DNA from 3 places in the Bradyrhizobium sp. 160 genome. Region 1 is predicted to be linked to each of the others. Evidence: predicted binding sites of a transcription regulator. Region 1 holds the regulator's gene; each other region holds the start of a gene.
What was found. Region 1 encodes LexA, which represses DNA repair genes until DNA is damaged. Its sites were predicted from a motif close to TGTTCNNNNTGTGTTCNG; they were not measured.
Positions count from the first base shown of each region.

Region 2: the regulator LexA is predicted to act here: its motif matches at 4,253-4,270, upstream of ruvC (crossover junction endodeoxyribonuclease RuvC).
Region 3: the regulator LexA is predicted to act here: its motif matches at 4,621-4,638, upstream of IVA98_RS26800 (DUF3072 domain-containing protein).

Region 1 is NZ_JADPKD010000008.1:597,637-604,314, forward strand. It holds gene IVA98_RS05600 (alpha-hydroxy acid oxidase) at 165-1,298, shown strand; gene IVA98_RS05605 (HAD family hydrolase) at 1,315-1,938, shown strand; gene IVA98_RS05610 (hypothetical protein) at 2,097-2,303, shown strand; gene IVA98_RS05615 (molybdopterin molybdotransferase MoeA) at 2,525-3,736, shown strand; gene lexA (transcriptional repressor LexA) at 3,914-4,615, shown strand; gene IVA98_RS05625 (hypothetical protein) at 5,183-5,617, shown strand; partial or broken gene IVA98_RS05630 (ComEC/Rec2 family competence protein) at 5,758-6,678, opposite strand, start outside.
Region 2 is NZ_JADPKD010000083.1:6,123-12,800, reverse strand. It holds gene IVA98_RS33985 (methyl-accepting chemotaxis protein) at 1-1,254, opposite strand, end outside; gene IVA98_RS33980 (methyl-accepting chemotaxis protein) at 1,362-3,110, opposite strand; gene IVA98_RS33975 (YebC/PmpR family DNA-binding transcriptional regulator) at 3,332-4,078, shown strand; gene ruvC (crossover junction endodeoxyribonuclease RuvC) at 4,301-4,828, shown strand; gene ruvA (Holliday junction branch migration protein RuvA) at 4,825-5,442, shown strand; gene ruvB (Holliday junction branch migration DNA helicase RuvB) at 5,592-6,623, shown strand.
Region 3 is NZ_JADPKD010000063.1:241,184-247,861, reverse strand. It holds gene cbbX (CbbX protein) at 1-376, shown strand, start outside; gene rpe (ribulose-phosphate 3-epimerase) at 373-1,110, shown strand; gene IVA98_RS26820 (hypothetical protein) at 1,323-1,535, shown strand; gene IVA98_RS26815 (Do family serine endopeptidase) at 1,793-3,334, shown strand; gene IVA98_RS26810 (hypothetical protein) at 3,610-3,972, shown strand; gene IVA98_RS26805 (DUF6496 domain-containing protein) at 3,979-4,299, opposite strand; gene IVA98_RS26800 (DUF3072 domain-containing protein) at 4,390-4,584, opposite strand; gene IVA98_RS26795 (hypothetical protein) at 4,700-4,921, shown strand; gene IVA98_RS26790 (hypothetical protein) at 4,939-5,106, shown strand; gene IVA98_RS26785 (hypothetical protein) at 5,324-5,566, opposite strand; gene IVA98_RS26780 (hypothetical protein) at 5,661-5,918, opposite strand; gene IVA98_RS26775 (hypothetical protein) at 6,059-6,280, shown strand; gene IVA98_RS26770 (HWE histidine kinase domain-containing protein) at 6,371-6,678, opposite strand, start outside.

The DNA.
Region 1 (6,678 bases):
CCTTCGCTTCGGCTTAAACTTTTGGCAACGTTCCGAAACCGCTTCGCGCAACGCGGCATCGGTCGGCCGCCCACGCCTCGCAGCTATGCGATTTTAGGATGGTTTTGGAGGGCCGGACACGCTAGGCGATGGCGACAAGACTTCAAATTCTCGGGAGGACAACAATGAATGACGCGCCCCGCATCCGGCCGGACAGGAACGTCGAACTCGGCGCCAGCAACGAGCCGTTCCAGAACCTGCACGAGTTCATCCGGAAGGCGCGCGCCAACCTCAACCAGAATGCCTGGGACTACATCGTCGGCGCTGCCGAGACCGAGACCACGATGCGCCGCAACCGCATGGCGCTGGACGAGATCGCCTTCCGCCCGCGCGTGCTGCGCGACGTTCGCAAGGTCGACGGCTCCGTCGAGCAGTTCGGCCGCAGGATGCGGCTGCCGGTGGTGCTCGCCCCCGTCGGTGCGCTGGAGATCTTCGATCCCGATGGCGCGGCAAGCGTCGCGCGCGCCGCCGGCACCTTCGGTGCGGCGCACATGTTGAGCTCGGTGTCCGAGCCGGGGCTCGAGAAGACCGGCGAGGCCGCGCCCGACGCGCTGCGGCTCTATCAGCTCTATGTCCGCGGCGACGATGCCTTCGTCGCCGATGTCGTCAGCCGGAGCGAGAAGAACGGCTATGCCGCGTTCTGCCTGACTGTCGACACCGCCCATTACAGCCGTCGCGAACGTGACATCGCCAAGCGCTACGTTCGCGAAAGCCGCCTGCGCGCGACCGGCGGCGATTTCCAGAAGGGTCTGGAATGGCGGACGGTGAAGATGATCAAGGACAAGTTCAGGATCCCACTGATCCTGAAGGGCATCGCCACCGCCGAGGACGCTCAGATCGCGATCGATCACGGTGTCGAGTGGATCTACGTCTCCAACCATGGCGGCCGTCAGCTCGATCACGGCCGCGGCGCCATGCATGTGCTGCCTGAAATCGTCGAGGCGGTGAAGGGCCGCGCCAAGATCATGGTCGATGGCGGCTTCTGCCGCGGCACCGACATCGTCAAGGCGATCGCGGCCGGCGCCGACATCGTCGGCATCGGCCGGCTGCAATGCTGGGCGCTGGCCGCGGCCGGCGAAGCAGGCGTGATGCGAATGCTGGAACTGCTGGAGGACGAAGTGCTGCGCTGCCTCGGCCTCCTGGGTGCCACCTCGTTCGCCGAAGTCGACAAATCCTGCCTGCATCAGGCGACCGCAACGAATGCGCCGAGCGTGTTCAGCGCGTTCCCGCTGTTCGACCACGAGCCCTACCGATACTGAAAAGTGAAAGAACGCGATGACCTCACTCTCCCCCGGTAGCGCCGATGCGCTCCTGTTCGATCTCGGCCGCGTGGTGCTCGATATCGATTTCTCCAAGGCGATCGCCTGCTGGGCGGGGCATGCGGGCTGCCAGCCCGAGGCCATCGTCGCACGCTATGTGCGTGACGAGGCCTACCGGCTGCACGAGGTCGGCAAGATCAGCGACGAGGATTATTTCCAATCGCTGCGTTCATCGCTCGGGATCGGCATTTCCGACGCGCAATTTCTGGAGGGATGGAACGCGATCTTCGCCGGCGAGATGCCTGAGATCGCCGAGCTCTTGCCGCGCGCGGCGAAGCAGGTGCCGCTATATGCCTTCTCCAACACCAACCGGCCACATGTCGACTATTTCTCGAAGGAATATGCCGGGGTGCTCGGGCATTTCCGCGAGCTCTATCTGTCGTCCAGCATCGGCCTGCGCAAACCGGATGCAGAGGCGTTCGATCATGTCGTGGCGGCGATCGGCCTGCCAGCCAGCCGAATCGTCTTCTTCGACGACCTTGCCGAGAACATCGAGGGGGCGCGAGCGCGTGGACTGACGGCGGTGCATGTCACCTCGCCCGGTGATGTCGGCAAGGCCTTGCTAGCGTTGGGAATTTGACCACCGATGCCGACCGGATCGGGTCGGGTTCCGGGCACCCAAATCCGCTCGGGTAGGGACCAATTCACTTTGTACATTTTTGTACAGAGTTCCGGGAACGGAATACCTCCCTCCGGACTCTATGAGTCCGTTGGGACGTCTACATCGGACTTATTCTCGTGCTGGGCAAAGCCTACCTCACAAAGCAAGCCTCCTTGCTGCTCGAATTCGCCAAGACCACCTCGGATTCGCGCCTCTCCGCCAAGCTGATCAGCAAGGCCGCCGACCTAAAGTCGCAGGCCGATCCGCTGCCGGACAAGGATCAAAGCCCCAAAGCTCCGGACGTGACAGCCGGCGTCAGTTCGGGCGAACAGACGCAGAGTTGATCCGATGCTGGCCGTGGCGCTCATCCTTGTCGTCCTCGCCATGGCTATCCTCGTACCGGTCTGTCTCGCCTTCCGGATCATGCCGTGACCGGTCTGCGCACGATTCTTCATGACGGAGATCACGCAGGATAAATCATCCTGTCGGCGCCTTTGCCTCACGCCTGCACTCGGCTAGAACTTTCGCCGCCCATTGCCGATATGCTCAGCAGGAGTTTCCGCCCTTGGCCTTGATGCCGGTTTCTGACGCGCTTGCCGCGGTGCTGGCAGGTGCGGAGCCGCTGCCTGAAGCGATGGTTTCCCTCAACGAGGCCTATCATCGCGTGCTCGCACGCGATGTCGCGGCGCTGCGCACACAGCCGCCGGAAGCAATGTCGGCGATGGACGGCTACGCGGTGCGCGCGAGCGATGCAACAAAGCTCGATAGTGCGCTCACCTTGATTGGCGAGGTGGCGGCGGGTCGTCCATTCGCGGGAACGCTGGGCCCCGGCGAAGCCGTGCGGATCTTCACCGGCGGCGTCATTCCCAACGGTGCCGACGCAGTCGTGATCCAGGAGGACACGGTTGCGGACGGCAAGCGCATCACGATCAAGGAAGCCGCCATTGCCGGCCGCCACATCCGCCCCGCGGGCGTCGACTTCTCCGAAGGCGACCTGCTCCTGCGCAAGGGAACCCGTCTCACCGAGCGCGATCTCGCACTCGCCGCCGCCATGAATCATCCGCAGCTTGCCGTCTGCCGCCGTCCGAAGGTCGCGATCCTCGCCACCGGCGACGAACTGGTAATGCCGGGAACCACGCCCGGTCGCGGCCAGATCGTCTATTCCAACGGCTACGCCCTGCACGCGCTCGCCCGCAGCGAGGGGGCCGATACCATCGACCTTGGCATTGTCGCCGATACGCTGGAGGCCACCACTGCCGGCATCCGCCGCGCCCGCGAGAGCGGCGCCGAGATCCTGGTCACGAGCGGCGGCGCGTCGGTCGGCGACCACGATCTGGTCCAGCAGGCGCTGAGGGACGAAGGCGTCGCGATGGCGTTCTGGAAGATCGCGATGCGCCCGGGCAAGCCGATGATGCATGGGCGGCTCGGCGCGATGCGCGTGATCGGCCTGCCGGGTAATCCCGTGTCATCCTACGTGTGCGCCTTCCTGTTCCTGGTGCCGCTGATTCGCGCCTTGTCGGGACGATCCGTGATTCATCACCGACAAGAGCGCGCCGTGCTCGGCCGCGATGTGGACGCAAACGATATGCGCGCGGACTATCTGCGCGCACATCTGGAGACGCGCGACGACGGCACGCTGGTGGCCCTTCCCGTCGATCACCAGGATTCCTCGCTGCTTGCGAATCTCGCTGCAGCACAGGCACTTCTCGTCCGCGCACCGTTCGCTCCGAAGGCAGAGGCCGGCTCGCCTTGCGAGGTGCTGCGCCTGCCCGTCTGAACGCATCCACTACACGCGTTCCGCGAACTTTGCCGCGTTCACGGTAAATTAAGCAGTTGCGGAACACATATGGAACATATAGTGTCCGTTCATGATTTGTTTCGAGCATGTAGCGGTCTACCGCTCCAATTCAGCGTCTCGGAATCGAACGACATCAACCGGGGGACTTTGGTCGAGATGTTAACGCGCAAACAATACGAGCTTCTGCGGTTCATCAGCGAACGTCTGAAGGAAAGCGGCGTGCCGCCCTCCTTCGACGAGATGAAGGATGCGCTCGACCTGCGCTCGAAATCGGGCATCCATCGCCTGATCACTGCGCTCGAGGAGCGCGGCTTCATCCGCCGCCTGCCCAACCGCGCCCGCGCCATCGAGGTGATCAAGCTGCCCGAGCTCCAGGCCGCCGCCGGCAGCCGCCGCGGCTTCACGCCGAGCGTCATCGAGGGCAATCTCGGCAAGGTGCGCGCGAGCTCCAGTTCTTCCGCGGACGAGGGCGAGCGTCCCGTTGCGGTGCCCGTGATGGGTCGCATCGCGGCCGGCACGCCGATCGAAGCGTTGCAGACCCGCAGTCACACCATCAGCGTGCCGCCCGACATGCTCGGCTCAGGCGAGCACTACGCACTCGAAGTGCGCGGCGATTCGATGGTCGAAGCTGGCATTCTCGATGGCGACATGGCGCTGATCCAGCGTAACGAGAGCGCCGATACCGGCGACATCGTGGTGGCCCTGATCGACGACGAGGAAGCGACGCTCAAGCGCTTCCGCCGCCGGGGGGCGTCGATCGCGCTCGAGCCCGCCAATGCCGCCTATGAGGTGCGCATCCTGCCGCCGAACCGGGTGAAGATTCAGGGCAAGCTGATCGGGCTGTACCGCAAGTACTGAGACGAGCTAGCGGTCATTCGATACCAATGATTCCGATTGGAGCGGACGACGGTCCGCTCCAGCTGGATAGTCTTTTGGTCTTGCGCAGATTATCCGGCCCCTCTCTCCGGCGCTCCATCCTCGGCATGCGGCCCCAAGCACTCATCGCTTGTGAAGAGATCTTAGGAGATTACGATGTGCAGGATCGCCTTAAGCGCCTTCGCAGCGTGCTGATCGCTTGATCGGCCGCGCAAGCATTCGCAACTCAATTGCAGCACCACGCACGCAAGTCGGCGCACGCAGGGAGCGAGCATTTCCGCAACGCCCGAACTGCCATCGACCGACAGCCACGGCGAAGCTGGCCACATTCCCCTGGTCGGCGCCCGTAGGCCACGGGCGCTCGCATCCGCCGAATGCACTGAAGCGAGCTTTGTTCCTATGGCTTCGGGAAAGATAATGTGATCGCGTCCGGCAACGCCAGCCGCAGATTTGCCTACAACGGAGCAGAGCGTTACGTGCTTCCACTCTGATAGAGGCTTGCGCCTCCGAAGGAGGCGCGGGTTGCTATCTTCGAATGAGGAGCACCCGATGTGTGACTACAGCCTGCATGCCGTTGCATCTCGCCCCGCCGAAGTCGGCGAGACGATCGTGTCGACAACGTTCCGCGGCACCTCAACGCGCGGCTTTGCTTCCGCGGCCGATCCGACCGTGGCCGTCTGCCTGCTGCCGGGAACGGAGCTCGCCTTCGCCGACAACGTCCGTTACGATAATCGCTGGATCTGGACGCGCACCATCAACTCCCGCGTCGGCAAGTTCGGCAAGATCGATCCGCACATACCCGACCGCCATCATGACGCGATCGAATTCCCCGACGGCAAATACGTGCTGGTGACGCAGCTCGTCGAAGGCCAGCGCGCAACCGTGCTGCAATTGCCGGTGACGCAGCCGGTCAGCGAGCGCGAGCACAAGCCGCAGATCGTCGCCGATAGCCGGTCGACGATCACGCGCTTGCCGATTGGCTGAGCCGTCCCCGCCCGCGGGGTCGGGCCAGGATTGAAATTGCCATCGCCGGCCGAGGCCGGCGAGATGGTAAGATTTAATGCTGCGGAACGTCCGGTCGGACCCGGACCTACTCTTCGCGTTTGTTTTTAATCGTCCGGCGCCTAATCGTCGACCTGCAGGTCGGTCTCCGCCGGCGTTGCATCCCGGTTGCGGGCCGCGGCCGTCCTCGGCACAAGGCTGCCGTCGAAATCACCCTCGCCGGCGCCGGCCGGCAGCCAGGGACGGCTTGTGCCTCTTGCTCTCACCGCCTGAATCGCAAAGCCGTCACCACGCTGCGTCAATGCCAGCGCGCCTTGGCTGGCGAGACGTTGCCGGTCGACCACCATCGCCGCGCAATCGGGCGGCGCGGGGCGCGTCGTGACCACCAGCGCGGCACGACTGCAATCCTCAGCCAGCGCATCGATGCGCAGGGAAAGCGCGACCAGCCGACCGTCGGCAAGCGGCGTCACACAGCCGGACTCATCGCACGACACGCCGTCAGCCAGCGAGCTACTCCCGGCATCGCGCGGATCGGCGTCGGCAGCTAACCACTGTTTGAGCAGAAAGCCATCCTTGCTCGCCCGGATCACATGCAACTGCCCGTCCCTGCCCCGCACCGCGACGCTGGCGCCGTCCCCGGCAATCAGGATATCGGGCTGCCGCACCGACAGCCCCCACGCGATGGAAGCCAGCAGCACCAAGGCACCGGACCAGCGCAAGGGCGTGCGCAACAGACCCATCACGATGATCCCGAGGCTTGCCGCGATCAACGGCGCGGTGCCGAACGCAGGGATCCGGCCGACTGCACCGGGCAGCGCCGCAACCCAGCGCGACACCGCGACCATCCAGTCGATGCCGATCCCCATCAGCCACCAGAACACACCGTCAAGCCCAAAGGGAGCCGCGAGCAGGCCGAACAGGCCCGCCGGCATCACCAGTGCCGAGACCACCGGCATCGCGCCGAGATTGGCGAGCACGCCGAACGGCGTGACGCGATGGAAGTGGAAGGCGGCATAGGGCGTGGTCGCAAGTCCTGCGATCAG
Region 2 (6,678 bases), on a different contig from region 1:
GAACAGGCGGCGGTTGCGGCAATTGGCGTTATTCCAGACCGGGTCCTTGCCCTGCGGCAGACGATAGTTCGGATTGTGGGTCGGCAGATAGCCGCCCTTGGCCCATGCGACGCAGAACACGATGCGGGGATCGGATTTCTGAATCGGATCCTGGATCGCGGGCAGGACGCGGTCGGTGAACTCGACGTAATTGGTGAGGAATTGTCTCGGATCGGTGCCGGGAATTTCGCGGTACTTCTCGTCCATGAGCTGGTCGAGCGTGATATCGCCGCGATCGATCGCGGCTTCGAACTCGGCGGAGATTCGCTTGGCGGTTTCGACGACGACGCGGATCAGCGGCGCGTCCGACGTCGCCACGCCGCTGTCGGCGATCAGCGCGATCAGGCCTTCCGAGGTGTCGAGCAGTTTTGCGATCCGTTGGTCGGCACTCCTGAGATCGCGCGAGGACAGATCGACGCCCTTGGCAAGCTCGTTGAGCTCGCCGATCACGGTGTCGCAATGCCCGAGGTTGGAGGTCGCAGCTCGCGTGACGCTGCCGATCTCCGCCTCTACTGAGGCGAAACCCTGCTGGACGCGCGAGATGATGCTGGAGATCTGTTGGGCGCCTTCACCGGCAGTCTTGGCACGCTGCGAAGCGTCGCTGCTCTCGCCGATCAGGCCTTCGATCTGGCCGTCGAGATCGCGCATGGTGTCGGAGATCTGATGCGTGGCCTGGCGAGTGGCCTCGGCGAGGTTCTTCACCTCGCTCGCGACCACGGCGAAGCCGCGACCGGCATTGCCGGCGCGTGCCGCTTCGATGGTTGCGTTCAGCGCCAGCAGATTGGTCTGCTTGGCGATCGCCTCGATCGAGCCGGAGACCTTTGCCACCTGGGCCAGCGCCGAGCCGACGGCGCTCAATCGCGCCTCGATCCGCTCCACCGCGGCGACGAGCTCGGAGATGTGGCTGACGGCGGTATCGACTGTGCTGCGCGACTGCGCGATCTCGTCGGCCGCGGCGGACGACGTCGTTTGCACCGCCTGAGATGCGTTGGCGATGTCGTGGTTTGCCGAGACCATCGTCTCGGCCGTCTTCTGGAGGTGGTGAAACCGTTCCGATTGATTGGCGACGCGGCTTGCGACTTCCTGGACATTGCCGGCGATGTCGGCGAGTTCCACGCCGAGGCCGCCGATGCGGTCGGCGAGCTGGTCGATCAGCCGTTCGGCCAGCGCCCGGTTGGAGCCGGTGTCCATGACTGCAAGTTGTACGGCGGACATGTGCGATGAGTCCTCAAGGAGAGCCGTTCGCCGGCTCACGGCAGCATTCCCATTCCAGCTTCAGCTTTAAAGGATGATTCGCGCCTGCCGTCTTGCCTGAGCGTGCACTACAATTTGTAGGCCGTCCTGAATCCGCCCCAGTGCCGGCCCTGCACGCGGATGGGGACGTCGATCTCCCGCATCATCACGGTGTTCCCGTTGCCCATGTCGCGCGCATAGCTCTGGACCAGGTACGAGCGCAGGTTGCGCGCGGCGGCGAGCCCCGCCGGATCGTTGAAGATCCGCCGGTTACGGCTGTTGGCGGTGTTCCAGGCCACGTCGCCCGGCCGCTGCGGATGCGAATAGATCTTGTTGTGCACCGGCAGGAAGCCGTTGCGATCGACCATGGCGCAGAACGCCATGCGCTGATCCTTTGCCAGGAATGCCTCCTGGAAAGGCGGTAGCGCGCGGTCGGCCCAGTCCAGATACTTTGTGCGATATTGCTGCGGATCGGTGCCCGCAATTTCCACGTAGTCGGTGTCGAAGAGGTCGTCGATCTTGACCTCGCCGCGCGCGACCGCCTGCTCGAATATCTTGGTCAGGGCGTTGCCGGCTTCCATGGCACGGGTGACAAATTCCATGTTCTCCTCATGGATCGACCACAGACTGTCCTCGATCTTCTCGCGGAGCTCGGCATGGGGGCCGACGAAATGCGCGCGGGCGCCGGCTTTGGATTGCTCGACCACGCGCAGGCGGCAGGCGCCGACGTTCTCGAGGGTGCCTTCGACCAGCGCTTGCGGCGCAAGCCGGCCTGCGTCCGCCCCGCCGATCAGCACGCCGTCCATCGCGATCTCGTAGACTGGCATCACGCCGCGCGCGGTTTCGAACTTGAGATGGCAGGGCAAGCGCTCGGTCTTGCGGCGGTCATCGTGCTCGCTCTGGCGGAGCAGCACGGCGCAACGCGACTTCAGCTTTTGCGCGAAGGTGGTGACGGCGCGGCCGGCGCTGGCGACGTTCTCGCCATGGGTCTCGGCCGCTTTGGTCGCTGCGTCGATCTCGGCCGCGCTCTCGCCGACCGAGACGATGAAGTCCGAGGCGCTGGCAGCGTTGCCGGAGACTTCGCTGGTGGTGGCGTTCTGCTCGGCGACGGCGCCGTTGACGGTCTCGAACACCGGGCGGATCGCCTCGATCGCCTGCGAGATGCGGTGCACGGCATCCGCAGAGCCGGCGGCGTCGCGCTGGAGTGCGTCGATCTTTTTGGTGATCTCTTCGGTCGCGCCCTGGGTCTGCACTGCGAGCGCCTTCACTTCCGTCGCGACGACTGCAAAGCCTTTGCCGGCCGCGCCGGCGCGCGCGGCCTCGATGGTGGAGTTGAGCGCGAGCAGCGTCGTCTGCCGTGCGATCTGCGCGATCAGATTGACGACATTGCCGATGGCGGCGGAGGACGCGCGCAGGCGATCGACATTGGCGCGGGCTTCCTGCGCAGCGGCGCTGGCCTCGTCGGCGAGCTTGCCTGCCTCGCGAACCTGCGCTCCGATTCCCAGTGCGGACTGCGTGAACTTGTCGGCGGCATGGGCGAACGTCGAGGCGGTCGATTGCGCCGCGTTGGTGCGGCCGGTCAGGGCGTCGGTGCGGTCGCGAATGGCGGCAAGGGTTGCGGCGGTCGCCTCGGCTCCGCCGGCCACCGAATTGGCGGCGCGCTCGAGCTGCCGGATCATCGCGCCGAGCTCGAGTTCCAGCAGCTCCAGGATCTCGCGGGCCGAGTCGCCATCGGCGATCCCGGCGGGCTCGGAATGAGCCACCGGTTGCGCAGCCTGCGAGGCTGCCGCAGGCGCAGCCATGTCCGGCAGACGCTTCCGAAATAGTCCGAACGCCATCGGGTCTCTCTGGTCGGGGGACGGTCGGACGCTATTTTCGCAGGCTGAAATGAAGTCAGGGTTAACGATGCCTGACACCTAGGCAGAGGCCATTACGGCGGCTACCTTTACAGTGCTACCTTAGAGCAGCAGATCCCTTTGATTCCGGTGGGTTGGCGGCCTATAAGGCCGCGCCTCCCACCCATCGGCGAACGATCCCGAGACCCTTCAAGAGACCACGCATGGCCGGACATTCCCAATTCAAGAACATCATGCACCGCAAGGGGCGGCAGGATGCCCAGAAGTCGAAGCTGTTCGGCAAGCTGGCGCGGGAAATCACCGTCGCGGCCAAGCTGGGTACACCCGACCCCGCCATGAACCCGCGCCTGCGCGCCGCCGTGATCGCAGCACGCCAGGAGAACATGCCGAAGGACAATATCGAGCGCGCCATCAAGAAGGCGCTCGGCAGCGAGGGCGAGAATTATGACGAGATCCGCTACGAGGGCTACGGCCCCGGCGGCGTCGCCGTCATCGTCGAGGCGCTGACCGACAATCGCAACCGCGCCGCGTCCGACATCCGCTCCTTCTTCACGAAGTCCGGCGGCAATCTCGGCGAAACCGGCTCGGTCTCCTTCATGTTCGACCGCACCGGCGTCATCGAATACGATCGCAGCGTCGCCTCTGACGATGCTGTGCTGGACGCGGCGATCGAGGCCGGCGCCGACGACGTGATCTCCGGCGAGGGCGGACACGAGATCTACGCCTCGACCGAAGGCTATCGCGACGTCGCCAAGGCGCTGGAAGCCAAGTTCGGCGAGCCGCGCAAGGCCGCGCTGATCTGGAAGCCGCAGAACACGGTGTCGGTCGACGACGAGACCGGCGAGAAGCTGCTCAAGTTGATGGACATGCTGAATGAGCACGACGACGTCCAGAACGTCTACGCCAATTTCGAGGTGTCGGACGCGCTGATGGCGAAGATGGGCGGCTAGGGCCTCAACCCTCCGCTGTCGTCGCTCGGCTGGACCGGGCGACCCAGTATTCCAGAAACATTCGAACAATACCGATAAGCCGCGGCGTACTGGATAACCGCCTTCGCGGGTATGACACCGGATGTGTGCTGAGCGGCGGTGCGCCCCGCGGTATCCCACTTCCCCTGTTACTTCCGTTCTGTTTCTGTTTCGCTTCGGGCGGCCAGCCGCTATCACTGGCCCATGACTGCGCTCCCGATTCGCGGCCCCGTTCGCATCATCGGCATCGACCCCGGCCTGCGCCGCACCGGCTGGGGCGTGATCGAGGCTGAGGGCAACCGTCTGATCTACGTCGCCTGTGGTTCGGTGGAACCGCCGGACGACTTGCCGTTGGCGAGCCGGCTGCTTGCGATCCATGAGGGGCTCGCGGCCGTTCTGTCCGATCACCAGCCGATGGAAGCCGCGGTCGAGCAGACTTTCGTCAACAAGGACGGCGTTGCGACACTGAAGCTCGGCCAAGCCCGCGGCGTTGCCATGCTGGCGCCCGCAATGTTCGGCATCGTCGTCGCCGAATATGCGCCGAACCAAGTCAAGAAGACGGTGGTCGGCGCCGGTCACGCCGACAAGCAACAGATCGCGATGATGCTCAAGATTTTGCTGCCCAAGGCCGAGCCGCCGTCGGCGGATGCCGCCGACGCGCTCGCCATCGCCATCACCCACGCTCATCACCGCCAGAGCACCGCGCTCAGGCTGAAGGTCGTGGGGATATGATCGGCAAGCTCAAGGGCCTGATCGATTCCTACGGTGAGGATTTCGTCATCCTCGACGTCGGCGGCGTTGGCTATCAGGTGCATTGCTCGTCACGCACGTTGCAGCATCTGCCGTCTCCGGGCGAAGCGGCCGTGCTGTCGATCGAGACTTATGTCCGCGAGGACCAGATCAAACTGTTCGGCTTTCGCACTGACCAGGAGCGTGAATGGTTTCGCCTGCTCCAGACCGTGCAGGGCGTCGGCGCCAAGGTCGCGCTCGCCGTGCTCGGCACCTTATCGCCGGCTGACCTCGCCAATGCCATCGCGCTCCGCGACAAGGCGGCGGTGGCGCGCACGCCCGGCGTCGGCCCCAAGGTCGCCGAGCGCATCGTCACCGAACTGAAGGACAAGGCGCCGGCCTTTGCCAATGTCGATCCGGCAGTGGTGCATCTCGCCGGCGCCGTCGACGACCAGCGCGCGCCGCGCCCCGTGGCGGATGCGATCTCCGCACTGGTCAATCTCGGCTACGGCCAACCGCAGGCCGCCGCGGCGATTGCGTCGGCTTCGCGTAGTGCGGGCGAGAATGCCGAGACCGCGCAGCTCATCCGCCTCGGCCTGAAGGAGCTCGCGAAGTGAGCGCGTCAATGCTCGGTCTCGTAGGGTGGGCAAAGCGCAACGTGCCCACCACCTTTGGAGCGACCGGTGACGTGGTGGGCACGGCGCGAAGGGCGCCTTTGCCCACCCTACGAGGAGTTCGCTGAGTGAGCGATCCCAAGGCCAATCGCATGGTCTCGCCCGAGCGCCGCAGCGACGACGTCGGCGACACCGCGCTGCGTCCGCAATCGCTGTCCGACTTCGTCGGCCAGCAGCAGGCGCGCAAGAATCTCTCGATCTTCATCGAGGCGGCGCGCAAGCGCGGCGAGGCGCTGGATCACGTGCTGTTCGTGGGTCCCCCGGGCCTCGGCAAGACCACGCTGGCGCAGATCGTGGCGAAGGAGCTGGGCGTCGGCTTTCGTGCCACCTCGGGGCCTGTCATTGCCAAGGCCGGCGATCTCGCCGCCCTCCTCACCAACCTCGAAGAGCGCGACGTGCTCTTCATCGACGAGATCCATCGCCTCAGTCCGGCGGTGGAAGAGGTGCTTTATCCCGCGATGGAGGACTTTCAGCTCGACCTCATCATCGGCGAAGGCCCGGCGGCGCGCTCGGTGAAGATCGAGCTGTCGAAATTCACCCTCGTCGGCGCCACCACGCGGGCTGGCCTGCTGACCAATCCGCTGCGCGACCGCTTCGGCATTCCGGTGCGGCTCAATTTCTACACCATTGAAGAACTCGAAAGCATCGTCAGCCGCGGCGCGCGCGTGCTCAATGTCGGCATGACCGCCGATGGCGCCAACGAGATCGCGCGCCGCGCCCGCGGCACACCGCGCATCGCGGGCCGTCTGCTCCGCCGGGTCCGCGACTTCGCCTCGGCGGCCGATGCCGACAAGATCGACCGCAAGATCGCCGACCACGCACTCAGCGCGCTCGAGGTCGATGCCGCAGGCCTCGATGCCATGGACCGCCGCTACCTCACGACCATCGCGCAGAATTATGGCGGCGGCCCGGTCGGCGTCGAGACCATGGCCGCCGCTTTGTCCGAGCCGCGCGATGCCATCGAGGACATCATCGAGCCCTATCTGATCCAGTGCGGCTATCTCCAGCGCACCCCGCGCGGCCGCCTGCTCACCTCGCACGCCTTCCGTCACCTCGGTCTCGCCGAGCCCTCGCGCGATGCGGCCCAGTTCGGCCTGTTCGGCTCGGACGAGAGCGACGACTGATTTACGCAAGTGCAGAGTGCTCCGGTGCTCGTGAATTTCCGGTAATCTTGTGCAG
Region 3 (6,678 bases), on a different contig from region 1:
GATGACGAGCTTCTTCGCCTCCAATCCCGGCTTCCGCTCGCGCATCGCGCACCATATCGAATTTCCAGACTATGCTGAAGCCGAGCTGCTCGTCATCGCCGAGCTGATGCTGAAGGAACGCGGTTATCGCTTCTCGGCGGCCGCGCGCGAGGCGTTCGAAAAATACATCGCGCTGCGCCGGACCCAGCCGTTCTTCTCCAACGCGCGGTCGATCCGCAACGCCGTTGACCGTATCCGCCTGCGGCAGGCCGATCGTCTGGTGTCCGATCTCGACCGCATGCTCGACATCGCCGACCTCGAAACCATCGATCCCATCGACGTCCTGGCGAGCCGCGTCTTCAGCGGCGGCGCCGACGCGCGGAGTGCAAGGTCATGACGAGAGAGGTGATCATTGCTCCTTCAATTCTGGCGGCGGATTTCGCGCGTCTCGGCGAGGAGATCGCGGCGATCGATGCGGCCGGGGCCGACTGGATCCATTGCGACGTTATGGACGGACACTTCGTGCCCAACATCAGCTTTGGCCCCGACGTCATCAAGGCGATCCGGCCGCTGACGAAGAAGGTCTTCGACGTGCATCTCATGATCGCGCCTGTTGATCCTTATCTCGAGGCGTTCGCGAAGGCCGGTGCGGACGTCATTACGGTGCACGCAGAAGCCGGCCCGCATCTGGATCGTTCGCTTCAGGCGATCCGCGCGCTCGGCAGGAAAGCCGGCGTGAGTCTGTGTCCGGCGACGGCGGAGAGTGTCATCGAATATGTGCTCGATCATCTCGACCTCGTGCTGGTGATGACGGTCAATCCCGGCTTCGGCGGCCAGTCCTTCCTCGACTCCCAGTTGGCGAAGATCGCACGGATCAAGACCATGATTGGCAACCGGCCGATCCGGCTCGAGGTCGACGGCGGTATCACGCGCGACAATGCTGCTGCCGTGGCTGCCGCGGGCGCCGATACGCTCGTGGCGGGTTCCGCGGTGTTTCGCGGCAAAGGCGCCGCGGAATACGCGGCCAATATTGCGGCCATTCGCGCCGCCGCCGACGCCAGCTTGCTTCCAAAGCCGCAAGACAGGTCTGCGCAGCGGATGCGCGTAAGCGATGGAGGCCCTGTCCGGTAGACTACGTCATCGATCGCCGCCTCTACGCCTGCCTTGGCGGGCGGCGAGAATTCAGCGTGCGAATCCGCGCCGACTGGAACTTTGGCTCCCCTCCGCATTTGCTAGAACTAACCGAGGCTGGCGCGCGGCGGGCGCAGCAAAACTTTTGCATGACCGCCATCGGCCTGACGCAAATCGGGGCAATAAGCCCTGGGAATGCGAGGGAGGGTCTCATGGAGAACGTACGTCGCTACCGGGCGCTCGCGTCCCTCTGTCGTCAGCAGGCAGCCTATAGGCCGCTCCAGAACTGGGAGCTTCTCGGCCAAGCCGAACATTTCGAATATCTCGCGGAAGTCGAGCTCAAGGCGCATTTCGACGCGTGCAATGCACAAGGCGGCGAGGACGCCCCGGAAGCCGTGGCCTGGAAGTCACCTGCCGCGGCGTGACGGTGGCGGGCCGGCTCGGCTCAATGTCGGCGCGGGCGACCGACAGGCCGACCGTGCGGATCGAGAGCCCGGCCGACATGTCTTGCCAGATCGGGCGCTGAAGCTTCGCGCAGACCGCATCGTCTTCGTTGATCGTCTCGCCGCGCTGGCCGGTCCCCAAATCTTTGCCAAGATTTAATCGCGTGGACGGGACGCCGTAAGGTGGCAACGACCATGTTGGGCGCAAGGCGACAGCTGCTCAACATGGACATCTCGACATGAACGATCGCGTCAATTCCGACATCACCACCTCCCGCAAGATCCTGAGAACGCGCAGGCTCGCGCTGCTCGGCACCGTGGCCGCGCTTGGCGCGGCCGTGCTGGCGGCTGCTCCCGGCGCTTTGCCGTTCGGGATAACCTCCTTCGCCGCGCCGGCGCAGGCCGCCGAAACGGCTGCGACCCCGCCGGGCTTCGGCGATCTCGTGGCCAAGGTCAAACCCGCCGTCATCTCGGTGCGGGTCAGAATTGACCAGAGCAACGACAAGAGCGCGATGCTGCAACAGAACCGGATGGATTCGGACGAAGACTCGCCGCTCGACCAGTTCTCGCGGCAGTTCGGTTTCCGCTTTCCGGGTGGCATGAACGGCATGCCGCGTCAGCGCCGCCAAATGATCACGGGCGAAGGCTCCGGCTTCTTCATCTCCGCCGACGGTTATGCCGTAACTAACAACCATGTCGTCGATCACGCCGAGTCCGTGCAGGTGACCATGGACGACGGCACGACCTATACCGCGAAGGTCGTCGGCACAGATCCGAAGACCGATCTCGCGCTGATCAAGGTCGAGGGCAAGAAAGATTTTCCGTTCGTCAAATTCTCCGACCAGAAGCCGCGCATCGGCGATTGGGTCGTTGCGGTCGGCAATCCATTCGGCCTCGGCGGCACCGTCACCGCGGGTATCGTCTCGGCCAGCGGCCGCGACATCGGCAATGGTCCCTATGACGACTTCATCCAGATCGACGCGCCGATCAACAAGGGCAATTCGGGTGGTCCGGCTTTCGATATGAGCGGCAACGTGATCGGCGTGAACACCGCGATCTTCTCGCCCTCAGGCGGCTCGGTCGGTATCGGCTTCGATATTCCGGCCACGACCGCAAAGCTCGTGGTGGCGCAATTGAAGGACAAGGGCGCAGTCACCCGCGGCTGGCTCGGCGTGCAGGTGCAGCCGGTGACGCCGGATATTGCCGACAGCCTTGGCCTCAAGGAGGCGCGCGGGGCGATCGTCGACAATCCGCAACCCGACAGCCCGGCGGCGAAGGCCGGCATTGAGGCGGGCGACGTTATCACCGCGGTCAACGGCACGGCGGTCAAGGATTCCCGCGATCTCGCCCGCACCATCGCCACCCTGGCGCCCGGCAGCTCAGTCAAGCTCGACGTCTTCCACAAGGGCGAAAGCAAGACTGTGACGCTGGCGCTCGGCGAGCTGCCGAACGAACGGCAGGCGCAGGGCAAGGCCTATGACGGCAAGGTGCCGCCGGGCGCCGGCACGCCGCGCCTTGGGCTTGGTCTGGCTCCCGCCGGCGATGTGCAGGGCGCCGGCCGGGAGGGTGTCGTCGTCACGGAGGTTGATCCGGAAGGACCGGCGGCGCAGCGCGGCATCCAGACCGGAGACGTCATCCTCAATGTCGGTGGCAAGGCTGTCAGCAATGTCGCCGAAGTCCGTTCGGAGCTGGCGCAGGCCAAATCGTCCGGCAAGCGCAGCGTGCTGTTGCAGGTCAGAAGCGCGGATGCCACCCGATTCGTCGCGGTGCCACTGGCGTAAGGCGAGCTTGGATCGCTTCAATCCAAAAAGGCGGCCTTCCGGCCGCCTTTCGCATTCGTATCCAAGACCCCCCACGGGCCACCGATAACATTCTCGTTAACGGCAGGGTGGGTGACCCGGTTCGTCCGAAAAAGCCGTGTTCGGCCATCAGACTTTCTGGCCGCGCATCTGCTCGGCGGCAATGAAGCCGTGAATCGGGTTTGCGAGCGTGGAACTTCGAACCCCCCGACCGCTTTGTGGAACTGGCCGGTGGTTCGCATTTGATCGGTGCCGACATGGATCGATTGAAGCTCTCGCTGATAAGTACGCTGCTCGTCGCGTGGTTCATCCTGCCGGCAGGAAACGCGCTCGGGCGCGACGATGGCCGCTATGCGAACTCGCCCCTGAAGCCATGGTTCGACAGCCTGCGCAGCCACCTCGGTCCGTGCTGCTCGGATGCGGACGGCTTTGCCGTCTCCGATCCCGATTGGGAATCGCACAACGGGCATTACCGTGTTCGGCTGGACGGGCAATGGGTCGAGGTGCCGGATGAAGCCGTCATCACCGAGCCGAACCGCGCCGGCCGCACCATGGTGTGGCCGGTGAAGACTGCGTTCGGGATTTCGATCCGCTGCTTCATGCCGGGCAGCATGATCTGACCGAGGTCAGCGCGACCGCTTGGTGGATTTGCGCTTTGACGATGCCCGGGAAGATTTCTTGGAAGATTTCTTGGAAGATTTCTTGGCAGATTTCTTGGACGTCTTCTTCTTGGACGTCTTCCGCTTGGAGGCCTTCTTCGGGACTTTCTTGCCCTTCTTGCGTGCCTTCGACAGTCCGATCGCAATCGCTTGCTTGCGGCTCTTCACGCGTCCGCCGCGACCGCCACGTCCGCTCTTCGCGGTACCTTTCTTGTAACGCCGCATCTCGCTTTCGACATCGCTGCCGGAGCTGCGCGAGTAGCGGCGCTTCTTTGCCTTACGTGCCATGCCTTTTCTCCCTTGGCCGAGGAAGAACCGTCGGACACCGGCATGGTTCCGAACAGCACGCCTGCAATGTTCCCGGCGGTGAAGCCAGCCTTAGAACGAATTCGCCAGTTCGATCTCCGCCTCCAGCACCTGGATGCGCCGCGCAGCCTCGGCGAAGGAGAGATCCCGCGCATATTGTGTCGGCTGATACGCTTCTTCGCTCAGCCGCTTCAATCTCAGTCCCTGCGCCCGTGTCATCTGCTCACTAAGAAAAACCCTGGCGTCGTATTTGGCCTGAACCTGCATGTAGCTCCTCCGGTTTGAAAACATGATTTGACTATATGTTCTTATTTTGTTCTAACAAGCCATGGACAACAGAATTAACGAAATTCGGCGTAAAATCAGCGCCTTGAGGTTGGAAATGGCCGAGGTCGAGGCGTCTGTGCGCGATCTCGTCAACGGCGATTGCGACTGCACCGAACGAACTCTGGCGCAGATCGATCTGCGCCGGAAAATCAACCTGCTGATCGATGAATGGAAGGCGGCTGGGGGCGGTGACGTCCTGCCTGACGTGCGCGGCCAGATGCGTCTTCGCTCCGTGAAGAATGTCGACAAGGCGGCGCGCGTGTTGGCCGGTCACTAAGCGTGCGCGCAAGCGACATGCTGCCGATTGTCGATGCCCTCGGACACCTAACGGGCCGCGCTGTGCGGGCCGTGCCGGACGAAATCTGCGGCAACGTTCCTTCGTCCGACGTGATGACGCGCCGGCGCGTGACCGCGATGTTGCGCGAGGCTTTATGCGGCGATCGCTATGCCTGGAAGAGGTGAAGCGGGCCGGCGGCGATACGCTGGTCAGCGCGCCGACCTGTGGCGCTAAAGTAGTAGCGGTTTTCCGAGAAGATGATGCTCAAACAACAATCTGAAGCGCAATGACGGTTCATCCAATCTCATTGCGCTTTATGGCGCGAGGGACTGGATGAATCGTCATCGTGCTTTGGTGAAGGCCCCGCGCTGAACGCGGGACTCTCACGTTACCGCGCAGAGCTCACTTGGTGTTGCTCATGCCACCCTTGTTCGTCATCGTGCCGCCCTGGTCGGAGCCGGGGCCAGAGCCGCCTTGACCGGAGGGATCGGCACCCTTGGAGGACTTGGTGTTCGCGCCCGTGGTCTGCGACGATGACATTGAGGATCCATGTTTGGCCTTGTGCGACTTCGCCTGCGCGGCGAACGGCGCGGCAGCGAGGCCGGTTGCCAACATTGCGGCGAAGGCGAGCTTGACTGTTTTCATATGGAGGAACTCCCTGAGTTAAATTGACGCAGGCGGCCAACTGCCGTTCCTCGCAGGAGTTCCCGACAAAGCTTCCCCTAGGGTCACGCGCGCTTCAAGATTGCTTGTTCTCTTCCAGGATGAACACGATGCCCGTGAGCGTCGCGCCGATCGCGAAGGTCGTCCCCAGTGTGAGAGCGAACCCAAGAGCGGCTTGGCTTCCGCCATGACTCAGCAGATTGGCGACGGCTGGATTGGACAGAATGAGTGTGAGGCTGAAGGCGAGGCCGAGGGCTGCACCCATCATCGCATGTGTCATCAGCTTGATGAGGCCGGTGGGAGAGACCAGGCCCGACGACTTCTTCGCGCGCATGGAACTATGTCCCGATTTGGCCCGCAAACGCGCGCAATAGTCATTGGTTCCATCTGGATGAAGGAATTTTCATCGCCAGCTTCATCCGACGTTCATGCCCGGCTTGCGAACATGAGCGCCATCAACACGGGACATTGGATATGGGCAAGGTAGTCTTTCTGTACCGCTCGCTGGCCTATCGCAACGCGGCCGCAGACATCTTGCGCAAGGCGCGCAAGCTCCCGCGCGGCGCGGAGCGAAGCGCGGCCCGGCGCTACGCGAAGGCGTTGCGTGATCTCGCTCGAACGGAAGCTTGGCTCGAAGGACGCATCGCGCGCGACCCAAGGACGGAGCAGCGCATGACGAACACGGCGTCCGGCTAAAGCTCTCCGTTCCGATTGAGGGAAGCTCTCGATTCTTGGCTTGACGCGTTTTCTTGACGCGAACCGGTCACCACTTCGCTGGAAAACGCTCTAACCGGATGCGCGCTGCAACTCGGCCGCCGCGGCGGCATCAAATTTGCTCGGTGCCGTCGCCGCCGGCTTGCGTGTCAAGGGTACCTCGAGGCGGCACAACAGTCCCTCAGCGCGCCAATCGAATTTCGCCTGTCCGCCGAGCTGGGACTCGACGCTCGCGAGCAGGCTCCGCGTTCCGAAGCCTCGGGATTTCGGCGTCCTGACGAGCGGGCCGCCAGTTTCCTCCCAGGTCAGCGTGAGGAGCTCGTCATCGACCTGCCACCCGATCATGAGCCGCCCGGATCGCGTCGAAAGCGCGCCATATT